3 regions of the Castellaniella sp. genome follow, and region 1 is predicted to be linked to each of the others. Evidence: predicted binding sites of a transcription regulator. Region 1 holds the regulator's gene; each other region holds the start of a gene.
The links. The regulator LexA, encoded in region 1, represses DNA repair genes until DNA is damaged. The targets are predictions, from matches to a motif close to ACTGTATNNNNATACAGT.
Positions count from the first base shown of each region.

Region 2: the regulator LexA is predicted to act here: its motif matches at 3,871-3,888, upstream of recA (recombinase RecA).
Region 3: the regulator LexA is predicted to act here: its motif matches at 2,764-2,781, upstream of VDP81_RS03180 (translesion error-prone DNA polymerase V autoproteolytic subunit).

Region 1 is NZ_JAUCCU010000002.1:602,742-611,136, reverse strand. Features, by position in the region: gene uvrB (excinuclease ABC subunit UvrB) at 1-1,529, opposite strand, end outside; gene VDP81_RS14450 (amino acid aminotransferase) at 1,623-2,828, shown strand; gene lexA (transcriptional repressor LexA) at 2,962-3,717, shown strand; gene lon (endopeptidase La) at 3,879-6,338, opposite strand; gene clpX (ATP-dependent Clp protease ATP-binding subunit ClpX) at 6,499-7,791, opposite strand; gene clpP (ATP-dependent Clp endopeptidase proteolytic subunit ClpP) at 7,805-8,395, opposite strand, start outside.
Region 2 is NZ_JAUCCU010000001.1:144,912-153,306, reverse strand. Features, by position in the region: partial or broken gene VDP81_RS00750 (MFS transporter) at 1-1,475, opposite strand, end outside; gene VDP81_RS00745 (sensor histidine kinase) at 1,526-2,986, opposite strand; gene VDP81_RS00740 (response regulator transcription factor) at 2,995-3,696, opposite strand; gene recA (recombinase RecA) at 3,955-5,049, shown strand; gene recX (recombination regulator RecX) at 5,039-5,500, shown strand; partial or broken gene VDP81_RS00725 (LysR substrate-binding domain-containing protein) at 5,519-6,437, opposite strand; gene metE (5-methyltetrahydropteroyltriglutamate--homocysteine S-methyltransferase) at 6,541-8,395, shown strand, end outside.
Region 3 is NZ_JAUCCU010000001.1:642,948-648,895, forward strand. Features, by position in the region: gene VDP81_RS03165 (hypothetical protein) at 1-73, shown strand, start outside; gene VDP81_RS03170 (Fic family protein) at 42-803, shown strand; gene VDP81_RS03175 (Y-family DNA polymerase) at 1,074-2,360, opposite strand; gene VDP81_RS03180 (translesion error-prone DNA polymerase V autoproteolytic subunit) at 2,333-2,755, opposite strand; gene VDP81_RS03185 (ParA family protein) at 2,958-3,734, shown strand; gene VDP81_RS03190 (ParB/RepB/Spo0J family partition protein) at 3,755-4,726, shown strand; gene VDP81_RS03195 (TrfB-related DNA-binding protein) at 4,913-5,236, shown strand; gene VDP81_RS03200 (helix-turn-helix transcriptional regulator) at 5,333-5,749, shown strand.

The sequences.
Region 1 (8,395 bases):
TCAAAAGCCCCGAGACGCAGATCGCGGATGATCTCCACCCGCTCGACCGTATCGATATCGGAATGCAGGTAGCGGACCTTGAGGCCGTTTTCCTGCAGGTATTCGGTCAGGTCCTCGGCCATGCGCTTGGTCAGCGTGGTGACCAGGACTCTTTCGTGGCGGGCGATGCAGAGTTTCGCCTCGCCCAGCAGGTCATCCACCTGAGTGGCGGCTGGACGTACTTCAACCACCGGATCAACCAGGCCGGTAGGCCGCACCACCTGTTCGACGACCTCGTCGGCATGGTCCGCCTCGTAAGCCCCCGGCGTGGCAGAAACAAACACGCATTGCGGCATGCGGGCCTCGAATTCCTCCAGTTGCAAGGGCCGATTATCCAGCGCTGAAGGCAGGCGAAACCCAAACTGCACCAGCGTGGCCTTGCGTGAACGGTCACCCCGGTACATCCCCCCCAACTGCCCAATGGTGACGTGACTCTCGTCGATGAACATGAGCGCACCGGCAGGCAGATAATCAATCAAAGTGGGTGGGGGTTCGCCAGGCGCAGCCCCCGACAGATGGCGGGAGTAGTTCTCGATGCCCTTGCAAAACCCGAGTTCCTGCAGCATTTCAAGATCAAAGCGGGTGCGCTGTTCCAGACGCTGGGCTTCAACCAGATGGCCGTCAGCCGTTAGGTTGACCAAGCGCTCACGCAACTCGATCTTGATGGTCTCGATGGCGCGCAGCACGGTTTCGCGCGGCGTGACATAGTGGGAACTGGGGAAAATCGTGAAGCGCAGCAGATTCTGTACCAGCTTTCCAGTCAAGGGATCGAACAGGTCCAGGGATTCGATCTCATCGTCGAACATGGTGATGCGCAACGCCTGTTCGGCGTGTTCAGCAGGAAACACATCGATGGTCTCGCCTCGGGCGCGGAAGGCTCCCCGCCCAAAGTCCGTGTCGTTGCGTTCGTACTGCATGGAAACCAGCCGCGCCAGAACTTCCTGGCGACCAATATGGTCGCCAGTGCGCAAGGTCAGCACCATGGCGTGATAATCAGCCGGATTACCGATCCCGTAGATGCAGGACACCGTGCCAACGATAATCGTATCCTGGCGTTCCAGCAGGCTTTTGGTGGCCGACAAGCGCATTTGTTCGATGTGTTCATTGATGGACGAATCCTTTTCAATGAACAGATCGCGCGACGGCACATAGGCTTCGGGCTGGTAATAATCGTAATATGACACGAAATATTCGACGGCATTTCGCGGGAAAAATTCGCGCATCTCGGCATACAGCTGGGCGGCCAAGGTTTTATTCGGCGCCAGCACGATGGCGGGACGGCCCGTGCGGGCAATCAGATTGGCCATGGTGAAGGTCTTGCCCGAACCTGTCACCCCCAGCAAAGTCTGACACATCAGGCCGTCGCGCACGCCCGCCTCCAGCGCATCGATGGCGGCAGGTTGGTCGCCAGCGGGCGGATAAGGCTGATACAGCTGAAAAGGACTATCCGGGAAATACACAAAGCCCGGAGAATTTTTCTGGTTCTCCATGGTTCGCCTAGACATTATTCGGGTTAACCCCTTATTATCACATCGTTGGCCTCTGTGACCAAGACCATTTCTCTTTTGTCTCAACGGTATCTCATGACCTCACTATTCGCTTCTGTCGAACTCGCCCCTCGCGACCCTATTTTGGGTCTGAACGAACAATTCAAAACCGATAATCGGTCCACCAAGGTCAATCTTGGTGTGGGCGTCTACACAGACGACAACGGCCAAATCCCCTTGCTGAAGGCCGTGCGCCAAGCCGAGGCCATCCTGTTCGAACAGGCCGCCCCGCGCAACTACCTGCCGATCGATGGGATTCCCGGCTATAACCATGGCGCTGCCGCCTTATTGCTGGGGGAAAAATCCCCGCTGATGGCGGATCACCGCTCCCTGACCGTCCAGACCCTGGGCGGCACCGGTGCCCTGAAGGTCGGCGCAGACTTCCTCAAGCGCATCCTGCCCAATGCTCAGGTCGCCATCAGCAACCCCAGTTGGGCCAACCACGAAGCCCTGTTCTCGGCTGCGGGCTTCCCCGTGGTCAGCTACACCTATTACGACGCCGCGACTCATGGCCTGGATTTTGCCGGCATGCTGGCATCGCTGAAATCCCTGCCCGCCGGCACCATCGTGGTATTGCACGCGTGCTGCCACAATCCCACCGGCGTTGACCCAACCCTGGACCAATGGCGCGAAATCGCCCAAACGCTGCTGGCCAAGCAACTGGTGCCTTTCCTGGACATTGCCTATCAGGGCTTTGGCGACGGCCTTGAAGAAGACGCCGCCGTGGTGCGCATGTTTGCCGATCTGGGCATGACACTATTCATCAGCTCGTCATTCTCGAAGTCGTTCTCGCTGTACGGCGAACGCGTGGGCGCCCTCACCCTGGTCACCAGCGGCGACGAGGAAAGCACCCGGGTACTCAGCCAACTGAAGCGCGTCATCCGCACCAACTACTCCAACCCGCCCACCCACGGCGGTGCAATGGTCTCCACCGTGCTGAACAGCCCCGAGCTATTCAAGCTCTGGTCTGATGAACTGGCCGGCATGCGTGACCGCATCCGCACCATGCGCCATCAGTTGGTCGAGCAAATCCACGCCCAGGGTGTCACTCAGGACTTCAGCTTCGTGAAGACCCAGCGCGGCATGTTCTCTTACTCTGGCCTGACCAAACCTCAGGTAGAGCGTCTGCGCGAAGACTTCGGCATTTATGCCGTCGGCAGCGGCCGTATTTGCGTGGCGGCGCTTAACAGCACCAATGTAGACTACGTAGCCCGCGCCATCGCCCAGGTTCTGAAGGGATAAAATCGAACACAGGGCAGTCCCTGCGGACTGTTCTGTGCCTATTTTATCGAAGCGGCCTGCAGGCCGCGACGCGGCTTGCCTTATTTGGCACATTCGGACAAAATACAGGCTGTGATTTCATCCAGTACCAGCCATGTCCACCAAGCTTACTACCCGCCAATCGCAGATTCTGGCGCTTATTGCACAGGCTATCCATCAGGATGGCCGCCCCCCTACCCGGGCTGAGATCGCCACGGCGCTGGGTTTTCGGTCGGCCAACGCTGCCGAAGACCATTTACGCGCCCTGGCCCGCAAGGGCTACATCCTGCTGGTGGCAGGCACATCGCGCGGTATTCAGCTGACGGCACTGGCCCAGGCCATGCTGACCATCCCCGGCGCCACCGCAACGCAACAAACCCAAGACACCTCCTCCCCTACTCGCCACGCCGCCAACGACACCGGCGCAGCCATGCCCCCAGGCGATCTGCCTGGGGCTCCTGCCTGGATAGAATCTGCCGATCACCGCATGCTGCCCCTGATCGGCCGCGTCGCCGCCGGCCATCCAATCCTGGCCACTGCACACATAGAACGCGAAATCCCCATCTCCGCCTACCTGTTCGACTCCCCACCCGATTATCTGCTGCGGGTGCGCGGCAGCAGCATGCGCGATGCCGGCATCCTGGATGGCGATCTGCTGGCGGTGCGCAGCACCCCCGAAGCCCATCACGGACAGATCATCGTGGCGCGCCTGGGAGACGATGTCACCGTCAAACGCCTTGATCACCAGGGTCGACACATACGCCTGCTGCCTGAAAACCCGGACTTTTCCCCCATCGACATCAGCGCCGCCGACGATTTCGCCATCGAAGGCCTCGTCGTCGGCCTGATCCGCACCAATAAGCCGCACTAATCACTACCCTGTCCAACCCCATCCAGGACAAACACCAAAATCATCAAAAGCCGGGGACAGATGCTGTTAGCTGCACCAGCAAAAAGCCCCGCTCCTGATTTCTCAGGGACGGGGCTTTTGCCTGGATCACGCGCCAGTTAATTACCTGGGCCGCGTGCCAGTTAATGCTTCAACACATCACCGCCTGCTGAGGACGCCGGTTTCGAGGCCGCCAGGGCCTCGGCGGCCAAGCGGGCGACCTCTTCGTCAGACAAAGGGGTCGGCATATGCTGCAAGGCGACCTCTAGCACCCGATCGATCCAGCGCACGGGTATGATCTCCAGGTGGTTCTTGACGTTATCGGGCATCTCGGCCAGATCCTTGACGTTTTCCTCTGGGATCATGACAGTCTTGATGCCGCCGCGCAGAGCAGCCAGCAACTTTTCCTTGAGACCACCGATTTCCAGCACCTCGCCACGCAGCGTGATTTCGCCCGTCATGGCAACATCCGAACGAACTGGAATACCGGTCAGTGCCGAAACCATGGCCGTGGTGATGGCGATGCCCGCCGAAGGACCGTCCTTGGGCGTGGCACCCTCCGGAAAGTGCACATGCAGATCGTGTTTTTCAAAAACCTGATCGGCAATGCCCCAATGGCGGGCGCGAGCCCGGACCACCGTGCGCGCCGCCTCGACGGATTCCTTCATGACATCGCCCAAGGAACCCGTGCGGGTGACCACACCCTTGCCCGGCATGTCGGCAACCTCGATGGTCAGCAGATCGCCGCCCACCTCGGTCCAGGCCAAGCCTGTGACCTGGCCGACGCGGTCTTCCTTTTCGGCCATGCCGAAACTGTAGCGCCGCACGCCCAGGTAATCCCCCAGGTTATCCGAATCCACAGTCAAGGACTCAGAGACCTTGGATACTTTCCGCCCCTTGGTGACGGGATTGGCGGACAAAAGACGCTTGACGGCCTTGCGGCAGATTTTGGAGATTTCGCGTTCCAGTGCCCGCACCCCCGCCTCACGCGTGTAATAACGCACGATATCCCGGACTGCGGACTCGGCCACACTGAGTTCGCCATCCTGAACACCGTTGTTCTTCATGAGCTTCGGCAACAAGTGATCAAAGGCGATATGGACCTTTTCGTCCTCGGTGTAGCCCGCCAGACGGATGACCTCCATCCGATCCAACAGCGCAGGTGGGATGTTCAGCGTATTGCTGGTGGCCACGAACATCACATCCGACAGATCGAAATCGACCTCGATGTAGTGATCCTGAAAGGTATGGTTCTGTTCCGGGTCCAGGACCTCTAGCAGTGCCGAGGATGGATCGCCCCGGAAATCAGCCCCGAGCTTATCGATTTCATCCAGCAGGAACAGGGGGTTGCGAACCCCGACCTTGCTCATGTTCTGCAGGATCTTACCCGGCATGGAACCGATATAAGTGCGCCGATGGCCACGAATCTCGGCCTCGTCACGCACGCCACCCAGCGCCATGCGCACGAATTTGCGGTTCGTGGCACGCGCCACCGATTGCCCAAGCGAGGTCTTGCCCACCCCTGGTGGCCCGACCAGACACAGAATGGGTGCCTTGAGTTTTTCGACCCGCTGCTGCACCGCCAGATATTCGACGATGCGTTCTTTGACCTTCTCCAGACCGTAGTGGTCTGCATCCAGGACTTCCTCGGCGTTGGCCAGGGCGTTGTTGACCCGGCTCTTTTTGTGCCACGGAAGATTGATCAGCGTATCAATGTAATTGCGCACCACGGTGGCCTCGGCCGACATGGGTGACATGAGCTTCAGTTTTTTCAGCTCGCTATCGATTTTCTTGCGCGCTTCCTTCGACATGCGGGCAGCCTCGATCTTGCGTTCGAGTTCCTCAATGTCGGCGCCTTCCTCGCCTTCGCCCAGTTCCTTCTGGATGGCCTTGACCTGCTCGTTCAGATAGTAGTCGCGTTGACTTTTTTCCATCTGTTTTTTGACCCGGCCACGGATGCGTTTTTCGACTTGCAGAATCTCGATTTCGGATTCCAGCTGGGCCAACAGGGATTCCAGACGCTGGGCCGCCCCCGGCATTTCAAGCAAGGATTGCTTCTGGTCGATCTTCAGTGGCAAGTGAGCCGCAATGGTATCGGCCAGACGGCCGGCTTCTTCGATCCCGGCCAATTGAGTCAGCACTTCTTGGGGGATTTTCTTATTGAGCTTGACGTATTGCTCGAATTGGGCCATCACGGCGCGGCGCAAGGCCTCGGCCTCGGTTTGGTCGGTTGTATCTTCGGGGACACCCGTCACCCGCGCCACGAAGTGGGTCTCGGCATCGGCCACGGCATGAATATGCGCGCGCTGCAGACCCTCGACCAGCACCTTGACAGTGCCATCGGGCAGTTTCAACATCTGCAGAATATTGGCCGCACAGCCGATATCGTACAAATCGTCCGGTGTAGGTTCGTCCTTGCCGGCGGATTTCTGGGCCACCAGCATGATGCTGTTGCCGGCCTCCATGGCCAGCTCTAGCGCTTTGATGGAACGCGGTCGCCCGACAAACAGCGGGATGACCATATGGGGAAAGACCACGACATCGCGCAGCGGCAGCAGCGGTAGATCCACAGGGTCCTGGGTCAGAATCTGACTAGCAGACATGGTTGCATCCTAAAACGGTTATTCCAATAAAAAAGGAAGCGCAGGCTTCCTTTTTTGCATGTTGCCTGCTTGTTCATGTGGTGCCGGGTTGGCGGATTTCAAGACCCGGCACCGCAGTTTCAGTATAAGCGTAACCGCATGCCCCCATGATGGAGAAAAATCAAGCCGCTGCTGTCCGTAACGGCTTCTCCTCGGTCGTCGCGGCGCGCCGTGGGCCATGGACCAGTTGAGGCTTGGCCCGACCCTCGACGGCATCGGCATCCAGCACGACCCGATTGATATCCGGGCTGGAGGGCAGATCGAACATGGTGCCCAACAGGGATTGTTCCATGATGGAGCGCAGACCCCGTGCCCCGGTACGGCGCTTGATGGCGCGCTGGGCAATGGCAGTTAGCGCCTCTGGGGTCACGTCGAGTTCGACTTCTTCCATCTCGAAGAGCTTCTGGAATTGCTTGACCACCGCATTGCGCGGTTCAGTCAGGATACGCACCAGCGTATCTTCCTTGAGTTCTTCCAGCGTGGCCACCACGGGCAGACGGCCAACCAATTCGGGAATCAGGCCAAACTTGATCAGATCCTCGGGCTCGACCTCAGCAAAGAGCTCGCCCACGCCGCGTTCGGAACGCGCCCGCACGGTAGCGGAAAAGCCAATGCCCGAACGTTCGCTGCGATCACGGATGATTTTCTCGAGGCCATCAAAAGCCCCGCCCACGATGAACAGGATGTTGGTGGTATCCACCTGAACAAAGTCCTGATTGGGGTGCTTGCGCCCCCCCTGGGGCGGCACAGAGGCCACGGTGCCCTCGATGAGCTTCAGCAAGGCCTGTTGCACCCCCTCGCCCGACACGTCACGGGTAATGGAAGGGTTGTCGGCCTTGCGCGAGATCTTGTCGATTTCGTCGATGTAGACGATGGCGCGCTGGGCTTTGTCGACCTCGTAGTTGCAGTTTTGCAGCAACTTCTGGATGATGTTTTCAACATCCTCGCCCACATAACCCGCTTCGGTCAGCGTGGTGGCGTCGGCCATGACGAAAGGAACATCCAGCATGCGCGCCAGCGTCTGCGCCAGCAGGGTCTTGCCTGAACCGGTTGGGCCGATCAGCAGGATGTTGCTTTTGGAAAGCTCGACATCACCGCTTTTGGCCTCGGCATAGCGGATGCGCTTGTAGTGGTTGTATACCGCCACGGCCAGATTGCGTTTCGGCGTTTCCTGACCAATGACATAACCATCCAGGAAAGTTTTGATTTCCAGGGGCGTGGGGAGTTCGTTGCGCACGGCTTCGCGCGCGGCTTCTTGCTTGTCATCACGGATGATGTCGTTGCAAAGCGTAATGCATTCGTCACAAATGAACACGGAAGGACCCGCGATCAATTTATGGACTTCAGCTTGGCTTTTGTTGCAGAAGGAACAGTGCAAGTTCTTATCCTCGCCGGATCCTTTTTTTTCGGTCATGGCAAACCCGTGCTTATTTGGTTTCGTCGGTGCGCGAAACCAGGACTTTATCGATCAGGCCATAGGCCTGGGCATCCTCGGCCGACATGAAATTATCACGTTCCGTATCGGTCTCGATGCGCTGAATATCCTGACCAGTGCGTTCGGCCAGAATACCGTTGAGGCGCTCACGCAGACTAAGGATTTCCTTTGCCTGGATCTGAATATCAGATGCCTGGCCCTGCGCGCCGCCTGAAGGCTGGTGAATCATGATGCGCGAGTTAGGCAATGCGTAGCGCTTGCCTTTCTCGCCGGCAGCCAGCAGGAAAGCCCCCATGCTGGCGGCCAAGCCGGTACACAAAGTGGACACGGGCGGCTTGACGAACTGCATGGTATCGAAGATAGCCATGCCGGCGTAGACCGAGCCGCCCGGGGAGTTGATGTACAGGGAGATGTCCTTATCAGGGTTCTCCGATTCCAGAAACAGCAGCTGGGCCACGACAAGATTGGCGGACTGGTCATTGACCGGGCCGACAAAGAAAATGACACGCTCGCGCAGCAGGCGCGAATAAATGTCGTAAGAGCGTTCGCCCCGGCCAGACTGTTCGATCACGATAGGCACATA
Region 2 (8,395 bases), on a different contig from region 1:
CGAACCAGCCATTGCCGATATGATAGGGGACGCTCATGGAGGTATAGCGGATGCGGGTAGGAAACATCTCGACCAGCATGGCGGCGATGGGGCCGTACACCATGGTGACCAGCAGCACCAGGAAAAACAGCAGCGCCAGCACCATGATGTAGTTGATCTGGGATGGATCGGCATAGGCGGGGTAGCCGTGGCTGCGCACTGCGTAGGTCAGCGCCGCTTGTAGCTCGGTGCTGCGTTCGGCAAATTCCGCTCGCGATAAGTCTGTGCCTTCGAAGGAATCGATCCGCTGAGTGCCGACCAAGGCATAGGCAACCGTGCCGTCAGGCGCTGGCTGGTTGACGTAATGGACCGAATGAGAGGCCATGAAGCCCTTCAGGAGATCGCAAGAACTGGTGAACAATGCCGTGCCGATGGGGTTGAACTGCAAGACGCAGTTATTCGGGTCGGCGACCACATAGACGGGGGCGTTTTGCTGGGCGCGTTCCAGCGCAGGGTTGGCATAGTGGGTCAGGCCCTTGAAGACCGGGAAGTACGTCAGGCAGGCAATCAGGCAGCCGGCCATGATGATGGGCTTGCGCCCAATGCGGTCGGACAGGGCGCCGAACACCAGAAAAAACGGACAGGCCAGCAGCAGCGACATGGCCACCAGCACATTGGCGATATTGGCGTTCACCCCCAGGGCTTCGGTCAGGAAATACAGGGCATAGAACTGTCCGGTATACCAGACGACTGCCTGACCAGCCGTCAGGCCGATCAGGGCCAGCAGAATCAATCGCAGATTGCGCCTGCGGCCAAAGGCTTCCTTGATGGGCGCGCGGGACACCAGGCCTTCGGATTTCATGCGGGTAAAGGCCGGGGATTCGTGCAGCCGCAGCCGAATCCAGACGGAAATCACCAGCAGCAGCACAGAAATCAGGAATGGCACCCGCCAGCCCCAGGCTTCAAAGGCCTCGTTGCCCAGGGTGGCGCGGGTGCCCAACACCACCACCAAGGACAGAAACATGCCGGTGGTGGCAGTCGTCTGTATCCAACTGGTAAAAAATCCGCGGCGGTGGTTGGGCGCGTGTTCGGCCACATAGACCGCAGCCCCGCCGTATTCCCCCCCCCAGCGCCAGGCCCTGCAGCAGTCGCAGCAGCAATAGGATCAGGGGAGCGGCTGTGCCGATGGAGGCCGATGAGGGCAGCACCCCCACCAGAAAAGTGGAGAGCCCCATGATCAGGATGGAGACGACAAAGGCGTATTTGCGTCCCACCATATCGCCCAGACGGCCAAACACCAAGGCGCCAAAAGGCCGCACGGCAAAGCCGGCGGCAAATGTCAGCAATGCAAAGATAAAGCCGGCGGTGGGGTTGACCCCGGAGAAAAAGTGCTGGGCGATGATGGCTGCCAGCGAGCCGTAAATATAAAAGTCATACCATTCAAAGACTGTGCCCATGGAGGACGCCAGGATGACCCGGCGTTCTTCGTGGGTCATGGGGCGGCGCTCGTTATCGTTGGGGTCAGACATCATGAAAGAGCTGGATTTCATGTGCGGGTCCTGGGGATCTGGTCGCGTGGGAAGGATATGCGCAAGCGGGTCCCGGCGCTGGTGGGATCGCTGTGGTTGCCGGGTGGCAGGAACGCGATGGTGGCCTGATGGTGGTCGGCGACTTCGCGCACGATGGCCAGACCCAGTCCGCTGCCTTCGGCTTGTTGGCCTAATATTCGATAGAAGCGATCAAAGACCTGGGTTTGCTCGTCAGGATGAATGCCAGGCCCGGTGTCCTGGACCTCCAGGCAGATACGCTGGTCGCCATCGGCCAGGACGCGGACGGTGACTTGGCCGCCAGCCGGGGTATAGATCAGGGCATTGTCGATCAGGTTGTTCAGTAGTTCTTGCACCATGGTGCGGTTGCCGAAGATGGGGAGCGGCTGATCGGACGATTCAAAGCCCAGATCGATGTCATGCTTGATCGCATTGGCGACCCAGTTGCTGGTGGTTTCTGCGGCCAGGGTATTCAAGTCCAGTTGTTCAGTCGTGCGGGACTGGGTCGGGTCCAGGGACTCGGCACGGGCCAGCAAGAGTAGTTGGTTGACCAGCCGGGTGGCGCGTTGCGAACCCGTAATCAATTGTTGCAAACTATCGCGCATGCGGGTGGGTTCGTGCTCGCGCAGCGCGATTTCGCATTGGGTGCGGATGCCCGCCAATGGGGTTTTAAGCTGATGCGCCGCGTTGGCCACAAAGCGCCGCTGGGACTCGATCGAGGCCGCCAGGCGTTGCAGCACGTTGTTCATGGCAGAAATCAGCGGCACGATTTCGGCGGGGGCCAGGTCGTCGCGGATCGGGGACAGGTCGCTGGGTTTGCGTCGTCGCATATGTTCTTGCAGCAGGCTCAGGGGCTCCAGGCCCTGAGTCAAACCCAGTCCGGCCAGCATGGCCGCCAGCGGCAAAATAATCAGTTGCGGTGTCAGCATCCCGGTCAGAATTTCTTGCTGCAAGGTGGCGCGGGCTTCGGCGGATTCGGCCACGACAGTCAAAAATCCCGTGCCGTCACGGTCGCGCCCGCCCCATATATAGGCGATGCGGATAGCGCGGTGGTTCAGCGTGGCGTTGCGATAGCGGATCTGGTCAATGTCATACGTCCAGTTCTGGGGGGTGGGGATGCTGGCGTCGCCCGCGATCAGATGGCCATTGGCGTCCAGGATCTGCCAGGTGGCGGGGGTGTCCTCGGTGTTGCCCGTCAGCACGGTGCGGGCGGACTCGGATAGGACAACGCCCTGTTTCAGGCGCTGTTGCTCGACCTCGTGGCGCAGCAGGCGCAGGTGGCTGGCCAGCGTGCGGTCGTAGGGCGAATTGGCGATATTCAGGGAAATAAAATAGGTGATGACGATGCCAACCGACCAAAGGACGAACAGCGGCACAATCATCCACAACAAAATGCGGCCCAATAGCGTTGTGTGGCGCCTGGGCCGTGATTTGTTTGCCGGGTTCCGGTTGGCAAACATGGATGGCATCAACCCACGGCAGCGGCGTCGGCCACTCGGCTGCGGCCTTCTGGCTCTAGGCAATATCCCAGGCCGCGCACCGTCAGAATATGAATGTCGGCGGGCTCGATTTTTTTGCGCAGGCGATGAATATAGACCTCGATGGCATTGGTGGTGACTTCTTCGCCCCATTCGCACAGCAAGTCGACGAGCTGGTGTTTGCTGATCATGCGGCCGCTGCGCGATAGAAAGATTTCCAGCAGGCTGGTTTCGCGGGCAGAGAGTTCGAGGGGAGCGTCGTCGATGGTGGCGATGCGGCCATTCAGGTCAAAGGCCAGGCGGCCATGGCGCAGGGTCGAAGCGCGCCCGCCCCCGTGGCGGCGGATCAAGGCACGCACCCGGGCTTCGAGTTCAGTGAGTGCAAAGGGCTTGGACATATAGTCATCGGCACCCAGGTCCAGGCCTTCGACGCGCTGTTCGATGGAATCGGCTGCGGTCAGGATCAGCACGGGCAGGGGAGTGCCGCGCTGGCGTAATTTACGCAGCACGGACAGGCCGTTCAGCTTGGGCAGGCCCAAGTCTAAAATCAATAGGTCGAAGCTTTGCAGTTGCAAGGCGGAATCAGCGCTGGACCCGTCGTGGACTACATCCACGGCATAGCCGTCGTAGCGCAGCGATCGGGACAGTCCATCCGCAAGAATACTGTCGTCCTCGGCAATCAGGATACGCATGGCGGGAATGACATCCAGGGTATGGGAGATGGTGGCCAGGGGAAGAAAGTGCTAGTCACCCGGATGTTGCTGATTGTCTCATGGGTGTCACCCAGCGTCATTTAGGGTTAACGATGGCGATAAAGGAAGGATACTGGCCCATGGATTGGCAAAGACTGGGACAAGTCCAGCACAACTGTTGATTTATACAGTATAATTTAATGCCATAATTTCCCTATGACCGCATTTAAATCTCCCCCGAAAAAAAGGAACCCCTCCATGGACGAACGCACCGGCAAGGCCAACCCTGAACGTGCCAAAGCGCTTGCCGCCGCGCTGTCGCAAATCGAAAAGCAGTTTGGCAAAGGCTCGATCATGCGTTATGGCGATAACCAGATCGAACACGATATTCAGGTGGTATCCACCGGCTCGCTGGGGCTGGATATCGCCCTGGGCGTCGGTGGTTTGCCTCGTGGCCGCGTCGTCGAAGTCTACGGCCCGGAATCCTCCGGCAAGACGACGCTGACGCTTCAGGTCATCGCTGAAATGCAAAAAATCGGCGGCACCTGCGCTTTTGTCGACGCCGAACACGCGCTCGACGTCCAGTATGCCTCGCGCCTCGGGGTCAGCCTCGAAGACCTGCTGATTTCCCAGCCCGACACCGGCGAACAGGCCCTTGAAATCACCGATGCCCTGGTGCGCTCCGGGTCGGTCGACCTCATCGTCATCGATTCGGTCGCGGCGTTGGTTCCAAAGGCCGAAATCGAAGGCGACATGGGGGATTCCCTGCCCGGTCTGCAGGCCCGCCTCATGAGCCAGGCCCTGCGTAAACTCACCGCCAACATCAAGCGCGCCAATTGCATGGTGATCTTCATCAACCAGATCCGCATGAAGATCGGCGTGATGTTCGGCAATCCGGAAACCACCACGGGGGGCAATGCGCTTAAATTCTATTCGTCGGTGCGCCTGGATATCCGCCGTATCGGTGCCATTAAAAAAGGCGACGAAGTCGTGGGCAACGAAACCCGCGTCAAAGTCGTCAAAAACAAGGTGGCGCCTCCTTTCAAACAGGTCGAATTCGACATCATGTACGGCATGGGCATCTCCCGCGAGGGCGAAATCATCGATCTGGGGGTACAGGCCGGCTTCGTCGACAAGGCCGGTGCCTGGTATAGCTACGAAGGCACCCGCATTGGCCAGGGTAAGGACAATGTCCGCGAATACCTGAAAGAACATCCCGATCTCGCCTTTGAAATCGAAAACAAGGTCCGCGAACAGCACGGTGTCACCCTGCGTGCCGAGCCCGCTCCCGGTCGGCCCACCGCACCTGCACCTGCGGACGCAGGTTCCGCCCCGGTTGCGGATGCAGAATAAGCCGGGCCGCCCAGGCCCCAGCCTGAAGGCCAGGGCCATCGCCTATCTCTCCAGGCGCGAGCACTCGCGCCTGGAGCTGCAGCAAAAACTCTCTGCCTATTCCGATGATTCCGACGCCATCCAAGCCGTATTGGACGCCCTGGAAAAAGACCACTGGCAGTCCGACCAGCGCTATGCCCAGGCGTATGCGCACCGTACTGCCGCCCGTCAGGGCACGCGACGTATCCTGGGCGCCTTGCGCCAGCAGGGGCTGGATGACACTCAGTTGGCCGACATCCAGGACACCCTGCAAGCCACCGAATTTTCCCGTGCACAGGATGTCTGGCAAAAAAAATTTGCGGCGCCGCCCCTGGACGCTCGGGACTACGCCCGCCAGTATCGGTTTTTGGCGGGGCGCGGCTTTTCAGGCGATGTCATCAGCCGCCTGCTGTCGGGCCGATCAGATCACTAGGGGGCGGCTGCCCTCTGATTAGCCGACAGCATGCCGGATACCAGGCAGAGTCTCGAAACAAATCTTTCTGGCCTGCTCCAGAAACGCTTGCATATAAGGCGTTTCGGCATCTTCCGCCCGGTTGCCTGCCTGCAAGGTCCGCCAGATGCCGCCGCCCAGGCGGCAGATGCGCAGACCGGGCAGGTTTTTGTATTCATCCAACGCCCAACTGGGTAGCGCGGCCACCCCTCGGCCGCTGGCCACCAATTGCACAATCATCGGGGTCAACTCGGCGGTGCGAATCGCTGTGGGCTCGATGCCAACCGGGTCCAGAAACGTCGTGAAGATATCCAGTCGGCTGCGATCCACCGGATAGGTAATCAACACTTGTTCGGCCAGATCCTCTGGCCTGATCTCCTGGGCTGTGCCCAGCGGCCCTTGGCTGGATACCGCCAGGACTAACTCGTAGGAAAACAAAGGCGTATACAGCACGCCGTCCAGTGTTTCCGGATCGGACGTGATCACCACATCCAGATCGCCTCGGGTGAGGGCAGGCAAGGGCGCGAACGAAAATGCGGCGGACAGGTCCAGCGAGACTTTCGGGCCAGTCTTTACGAAAGGCGTCCAGCGTCGGCATCAGCCACTGAAAGCACGAGTGGCAATCGATGGCCACGTGCAGCCGCCCTGCGTGCCCGGCAGACAGGCGACGCAGCTCCAGTTCGGCGGCGCGCACACGGGGCAAGACATCTTCTGCCAGCGCCACCAGGCGCAGCCCGGCGGTGGTCAGGCGGGCAGGGCGGGTGCGGCGATTCAGCAAAGGAGTCTTCAGGCGGACTTCCAGGTCGCGCAGTTGGTGGGATAGGGCGGACTGGGTGACGTACAGGCGCTCAGCGGCTTCTTGCAGGCTGCCCCCGTCCCGAATCGCCAGCAAGGTTTCCAGGTGTCGAATCTCTAGCATGAATATTTCTCATGTAATAAGTGTGTGATTTGATTTTTTATTCGGCGTGCTTCCGTGCACAATACTGTTCATTGAGTAGTATTAATATTAACAGGGGCACAGCATGACAATTATTCATAATCTTGGTTTTCCGCGTGTTGGGGCAGCGCGCGAACTGAAACGGGCACAAGAAGCCTATTGGGCAGGCAAGGTCGATCAAGCCAGCCTGCTGGCGACCGGGCGTGAATTGCGGGCGCGCCACTGGGCGGCCCAGGCCCAGGCTGGCTTGCAATGGGTGCCAGTGGGGGATTTTGCCTGGTATGACCAGATTTTGGAGTGGACGACTTTGCTGGGTGCCGTACCCGCCCGTTTTGGTCAGCCCGACGATGCGCCCGTGGCACTGGATACCCTGTTTCGGATGGCGCGTGGCCGTGCGCCTTCGGGCACGCCTGCAGCAGCTTGCGAAATGACCAAATGGTTCGATACCAACTATCACTATATTGTGCCCGAACTGCATCCGGGCCAGACTTACCGGATCGCCAACGAAGCCCTGTTCGAGCAGGTGGCGGAAGCCCAGGCCCTGGGTTATCAGGCACGACCCGTGATTCCCGGCCCCCTGACCTGGCTGTGGCTGGGGAAGGGTGATGCTTTTGCCGATGGCGTGGCAGATGCCGCCAAATTGGATTTGCTGGATGCGCTGCTGCCCGTCTATGAGCAGGTGCTGCAGCGCCTGGCCGCCCAGGGTGTGGATTGGGTGCAGGTGGACGAGCCTGTTTTGGTGCTTGATCTGCCGGCCGCCTGGCAACAGGCATACGCTCAGGTTTATCAACGCCTGTCCACCCAAGGCCCCAAGCTTTTGCTGACGACGTATTTTGGTGGGGTTGAAGCAAATCTGGACACGATCCGCGCCTTGCCGGTGCAGGGCCTGCATATTGATCTGGTGCGTGCGCCGACCCAGTTGGATGCGGTGCTGAGCGCCGTCCGTGCGGATCAGGTGCTGTCGCTGGGGGTCATCGACGGGCGCAACGTTTGGCGGGCCGACCTGGAGCGGATTCAGACGCAGATCCAGGCCGCGGTACAGGTCTTGGGGGCGCGTTTGTGGTTGGCGCCGTCTTGCTCTTTGTTGCACTCACCCATCGATTTGGCCCTGGAAACGGGCTTGGACGCAGAGTTGCGCAGTTGGTTGTCGTTTGCCATCCAGAAGTTGGATGAATTGCGTCTATTGCGTGCTGCCGTGGATGGGACAGCCAGCGCAGCGGATAATCAGGCATTCGAAGAAGCACGCCGGGCCGTCAGCAATCGGGCCAGTTCGCCGCGTATTCATCGGCAGGACGTGGCGCAGCGCCTGGCCGGTGCTGCACAAATCAGTCGGGATCGCACCCCTTTTGCCCAGCGCATTCAGGCCCAGCAGCAACGCCTGGATCTGCCGCCGTATCCCACCACCACGATCGGGTCTTTCCCGCAGACCACCGAGATCCGCAGCTTGCGTCGAGACTGGCGGGCCGGGTCGCTGGGTGACGCCGCCTACGAGAAAGCCATCCGCGAGGAAATCGAACGTGTGGTCCGTTTCCAAGAAGAAATCGGCCTGGATGTGCTGGTGCACGGTGAGCCGGAACGCAACGACATGGTGGAATATTTCGGCGAACTGCTGGCCGGCTTTGCCTTCACGGCTTTTGGCTGGGTGCAGAGCTACGGTTCCCGCTGCGTCAAACCGCCGTTGATTTTTGGCGATGTGGCCCGTTTGGCCCCGATGACCGTGGCGTGGTCGGCCTACGCCCAGTCGCTGACGGATAAACCTGTCAAGGGCATGCTGACTGGTCCGGTGACCATTTTGCAGTGGTCTTTCGTGCGCGATGATCAACCGCGTGAGCAGACCTGCCGCCAGATCGCCTTGGCGCTGCGCGACGAGGTGCAGGACCTGGAGGCGGCAGGCATCACCGTGATCCAGATCGACGAGCCGGCCTTCCGCGAAGGCCTGC
Region 3 (5,948 bases), on a different contig from region 1:
CTCTGGGAAAATTACAACTGCCGAGCAGCTGAGTATGCTCGTTGCGCATCATCGCCGTGTCCGGTCAGTTTGATCCCTTTGGCGATTTCGCCACAGCTGGTTATCTGCGAAATTCGCAGCGTGAGAAAGATCCTGCAGTCATCAAGGTTTTGGAGCATCAGATTTATAGGACGATGTTGCCAAAGGCTTTAAATTTTCTAGCCGGATTGCGCCGAATCGAGTATGCGGATTTTCTGCAGGTTCATCGGATTCTGTTTGAAGACCTTTATCCGTGGGCTGGTCAGGATCGCATGCAGACTATGCCAGATCGTGCTGTTGTCAAGGGAGAGGTTCGTTTTTGTGACCCTCTTGAATGCGAACGTGCTGTGCTCCATGGCTTGGAGTTGGCACAGGACAAAGGTTTGATGGTGAGTCAGCCTGGCCTTGTCATGGGCCTGTTTGCTTATGGCCATCCATTTTTGGATGGCAACGGACGTACGATGCTGCTGGTGCATGCGGAACTTTGTTCGCGTGCTGGTATGTCGATTGACTGGCATAAAACCAACAAAAACAGCTATCTTACCGCCCTGACAAGAGAGATTGCCGACCCAAATGGCAATCACTTGGATGCATACTTGCAGCCCTTCATTGGCCCACCGATTCCTCGTGCGCAATGGCTTCAGGCAGCTTCAGACTTACGTGGTCTTGAAGGCGGTGCTGGGCCTGCTAATGAGTACGCACCAAGATATACAGACCCGGGGGTTATGGCTCAACAGAAAGAATTTGAGCGACTCCGAGGCTATGACCTAGACATGGGTTTCTAGGCATTTCGAGGTCTGGATTTCAAACTGTATTTCATATTGATTGCTGGCTGGGGGCCTGTGGGCATGTGGTAAAAGCGGGTCTGCCTGTGGGCAATACCTGTGGTCAGGCGGTGGGCAGCGTAGCTGTCCACGGTCTGTCCATCAGGTTTGTCCATAGGCCGAGCGAAGCGAGCCCGCTGGTCTGCGCCGGCACGGCGCAGATTTCCATATGTCCATAGGTTCGTTTTGAAAAGCGTGTAGGGAAGATTTGGCATTGATAATTGCACCGATTCACCGCCAAATTTCAACCACCTGCCTCCAGTCCGTGGTGTACGCCGGTGTCATCCGATCCTGACGCATATGCCAAGCGGCATCAGGGTCAGATAAGGCGCTGGCCACCGAAACTGTGGCTCTGCCAAATCGGTGATTTAAGCCGTCGATGACCCCCATCAGTCTATTCTCGGACGGTAGCGCGGCAAAGAGATTGCCCTGCGCCTGGGCCATGTCAGACGCAGCCAGGTCGAGCAGGCACGCGCCCGCTTTCGCGTACTTGAATCCCGGCCGGAAAATCTTGCGTAATCCTCTGGACATAGCAGTCAGCAGCGTTGCTGTGTCGTCTGTGGGCTGGTCTAGCTGCTCGACTATGCTGCCCGAATATTGCGGATCTGTGCGAAATGGGCTTGTGCGTATAAAAATTTGGATTGCTGAAGTGCAAGTGCCGTCGCTGCGCATCTTCTCGGCGGCTCGGGTGACAAATAGGCTTAACGCCTGCTGCAGGGAAACAATATCAAGAACGGCGTGGCCGAAACTTCGAGAGCACATAATTTGTTGCCTCGCTGCTGGCACAGCTTCCCATCTCACGCACGACATTCCGGCCAGCTCCTTGCTGGTTCTGGCCAGCACGATTGAGAAAGTATCGCGGATCTCGCGATAATCAGCTTGGGCCAGGTCAGCAGCGGTGTGGATGCCCATGGCCTGCAGCTTCGGCGCCAGTCTTCTGCCGACACCCCATACTTCACCAACTGGCACGCGGCTGAGTACGCGCATAAGGCGGGCCTGGTCGATGGTTGTCAGGTCACAGACGCCCAGCAGCCTGGGGGTCAGCTTTGCCAGGTGGTTGGCCAGCTTAGCCAGCGTCTTTGTCGAGCCAATGCCCACGCACGTCGGGATGCCAACCCACTGACGCACGCGCTGGCGAATGTCCGTGCCAATTTCTCTGCCGGTACCAGAAATGCCGGTCAAATCCAGGAATGATTCATCGATGGAGTAGATTTCTTGTCTGGGTGAGAACTGGCCGACCACATTCATCATTCTGCTGCTCAGATCTCCGTAGAGATTGAAATTAGCCGATAGAGCCATCAGGCCCTGGGTCTCAAGGTGCTTGATCTTGAACCAGGGTGCTCCCATTTTGATGCCTAAATCCTTGGCTTCCTGGGTGCGAGCGATGGCGCAGCCGTCATTGTTGGATAGCACAACTAGGGGCCTGTTTTCCAGATCTGGACGCATGACTCTTTCGCAGCTGCAGAAGAATGAATTTCCGTCGATCAGCGCTATGCGCGGTTTTGCTTGAGCGTCCACGTCACCACCCCCCAAATCACCAGCTCCTGGCCGTCACGTAGCTCGATATTTGGAAAAGTCGGATTGGCGGCCATTAATCGCACCAACCCGCGCTTGCGATGCAGCGTTTTTACCGTGAACTCGCTGTCGACCACGGCCACAACGATATCGCCATGCCTGGCCTCCAGGGATCGGTCGACGATCACATAATCCCCGTCCTCGATCCCGGCGTCCCGCATCGATGGGCCACGCACGCGCATGTAAAAAGTGGCGTCAGGCTGATGGATCAGGATTCTATTGAGATCGATGCGCTGCTGCGTGTGGTCATCTGCGGGGCTGGGAAAACCACATTGTGTAGTCGCGACCGTGGCCCAGCATATTGCTGGATTCGGTTGGAAAGGAAGAGGGGCTGACATGGTAATTCACTGTATGAACAAACAGTGTTTTTTACCATGAAATATGCGTCCCAGTCAGCCCTGATGATGGATTTGTTGTGCGTTCATGATGATCCTTGTCAGGGTTCCCGGGAACGAATTCACGCATGCGTGAATTTGCGCTTGCGCTTTATTTTTACTATATTTATAATTCATTAATTATTTCGCTTTCTTGCGAGTTCCTATGAAATCCTTTGCTATGAAAATACTGGCTATCGCCTATCGTAAAGGCGGCGTTGGGAAATCCACGCTTGCTATACACCTGGCATACACTCTTGCTGCACAGGGTAAACGCGTGCTGTTGATTGACACGGACGAAGATGATTTGTCTGAGGCTTTTCCAGATCAAGCCGACTACAGCAATTGTTTAGTGGCCAGCAACTTATTTAAAGGATCTTTGGCCTGCGCGCCCAGGCAGGTTGCTGAGAATATTTGGCTTGTTCCCGCTGATCTTGAAGTCGTCGACGTCGATGATGCGACCCAGGGTGAACTGCCCGATTTGCGATCCACCATTCTGGAAAACTTTTCCGACTCATTTGATATTGCTGTGATCGACACCCCCCCTAATCTACAGCGACGGCTGATCAGTGTCCTGGCAGCTGCTGACGCGGTGGTATCTCCGGTGACGATCAGCTCTTTTTCGATTCATCGCTTGCCGAAATTCCTGAACACCGTCGAGTTGATCAGGTCCCGCTACAATCCCGACCTAAGAAATTTGGGTCTGGTCCCCTTCCTAGTGAATAGCCGATCTCGCAACGAACTGGAGGGTATTGCCTTCCTTTTGGAAGAATACGGTGAAGAAATGGTGATCAACCAGCCCATCATGCAACGTGCATGTGTACCTACGTCGCTTGCCTTGGCAAAACCTATCTTTCAGGCGCCTCGAAGCGGCAGCCAACGCCAGGCTTCTGCCGAAATGCGCAGTGCTTGCAATGAAATCATCGCCCGGCTTTACGCCTGACATCACAAAAAGGATTACTTATGAGTGTTTTTACTAAAGGCATCCGGAAATCCAAGCTGTCTGAATTTGAAGCCCCGCGACCAGGTGAGCAACAAATTGATATCGATACTGACCTGATCGATTTCTTACCCCAGCAGCGCTCCAAAGATAACCCTGGCCTGACAACAGAGGCACTGGAAGAATTAGGTGCAAACATCGTGGCCTTGGGCCAAATCCAGTCCGCTGTTGTGCGCCCGAACCCTGATGCACCTGGCCGCTACATCATGGTTGCAGGCGAACGACGTTGCAGAGCAGTGGCGCTGAAGGGCCTAAAGCTTAAAGCGATTGTTCGTACTCTCACTGAGCTGGAGCATCTTCGCATCCAACGGGCTGAAAATATTCACCGAGAGGCCCTGACGAACGCTGAAATTGCTCAGGCCTTGCGTGCTGACAAAGAAACCTTGGGCACATTGGAAGCCGTGGCCGCCGAATGGCAAAAAAGCACCAATTGGGTTTCTGAAAGACTGCGCTACCTGACGGCAGTTGAGTCTGATCCGGTGGTGCAACAAGCCATCGAGCAAGGTGTCAGCAGTGATGTGACAACCCTCAATGAGCTGAGTCGTCTGGCAAAACAAGATCCTGCTATCGCTGAGGACATCGTCTCGCAAGCAGCTGCAGATCCTGGTAGAAATATCCGACAGGAAGTCCGGGACCAGCTGAAGAAAAAGAAACCTCGCGATCCAGCGGCACCAAAGCCTGCAACTGCTCCTTCGTCACCTACGATGCCTGCGCCACAAACTGTTGCATCAACCCGTATTGATCACACAGCACAGACTGACCTTGCCAAAGTATTGATTTCTGACACAGTTGAAGTGATCAGACATCAGTCGATGTGGCAGTTGGCTGGGCATGAAGCCATTGAATTTTCGACGCTCGATGGCTTAGTAGCTGCAGTGTGGGGCGCGAACCCAGCTATTAAAGTAGTCGTACAAGCCAGTCCTGCAAAACAATAAAGCGATCTGATCGCACAAACGACCCGATCACGTAAACTATCCTTATGGAGGTGGTATGGTATCTAAAGTTATCCTCGGGCTTTTCATAGTCGCCATCGGTGGTGTGATCGGTTGGTTTGCCCCCGAATCGTGGCGGAACTCACAGCAGAAGATGCACAAGAATATAGAGCAGTGGTTCAGAGAACGATGCAGAAAAAACGCTTAACCGACCTAGAGTTTATGAGCCTGGCTGCCGAGATGGGCGAAGTACGTAACGTCCAAGCCCAACGGCTGGCGTATGCGGCCCTGGTGGATGGGCGCACACTTGCAGACATAGCACGGGAGTACGGTGTCACGAGCCCGTGGGTGATGCAGTGTCGGGACCTGTGGTGGGACGCCTACTTGCGCCTGAAATGCTTCCCGCCGGGATGGGTCAAAGCCACCGTCATTGCCCCCGAACCCGAACTAAAGCAATTTTTGGACGATATCGAAGTCCTACGCCAGGCATACCTGGCAAAAGGTGGCGAATAATTCACGCATGCGTGAATTTGCTGTACCCTCCACTGTAATCCCATATTCGGGAATCATATTCCGCATTTGAATGTGCCTTGCTGGCACTATCCAAATATGGGAAAAAAAATCGTCGATGAACTGAGCAGAACGCTCAAACGGGTCACGGGACATGGCACTCGCTATCCTCAACTGGAAGTGATTGCGAGTCGTACGGGCGTCAGCAAATCAACGATTGCGCGTGCACGCACAGGTGAAACCGCACTGAAAATTGATAATTTGGAAGACCTGGCCAAGGCTTTCGGCATGGAGGCCTGGCAGCTCTTGGTGCCAGGCGTTGAGCCGGATAAGCCCCCTATTTTGGTGGATTCCCCTGAAGTGGCTGCCACGACGGCGTGGCCGTTTGCAGATATTGTCAGTCTTGAGGAATACAGAAGCCTGCCGGTTGAAGACCAAATGGCAATTCGCGAATATATTGAGATGAAGGTGCACAAGCACGCAAGCAAAACATTTCGTCCAGACAAAGCCGGCTGATCTAGTTCAACCAGTGGTGCTGTTGCGTTTGATTTGCATTAACGGTCAGCTTCTTGAGTGATCTCAGTTTAGCGCTTGTCTTTGTATACCGAACGCCGGTTTCCGATCCTCAAGACGAGAATACGGACTTCCCCGTTGAAGCCGCGCGCGATATTTGATCAGCTCGCCTCAACGCTACGGCCAACCGCTCTGCAGTGAC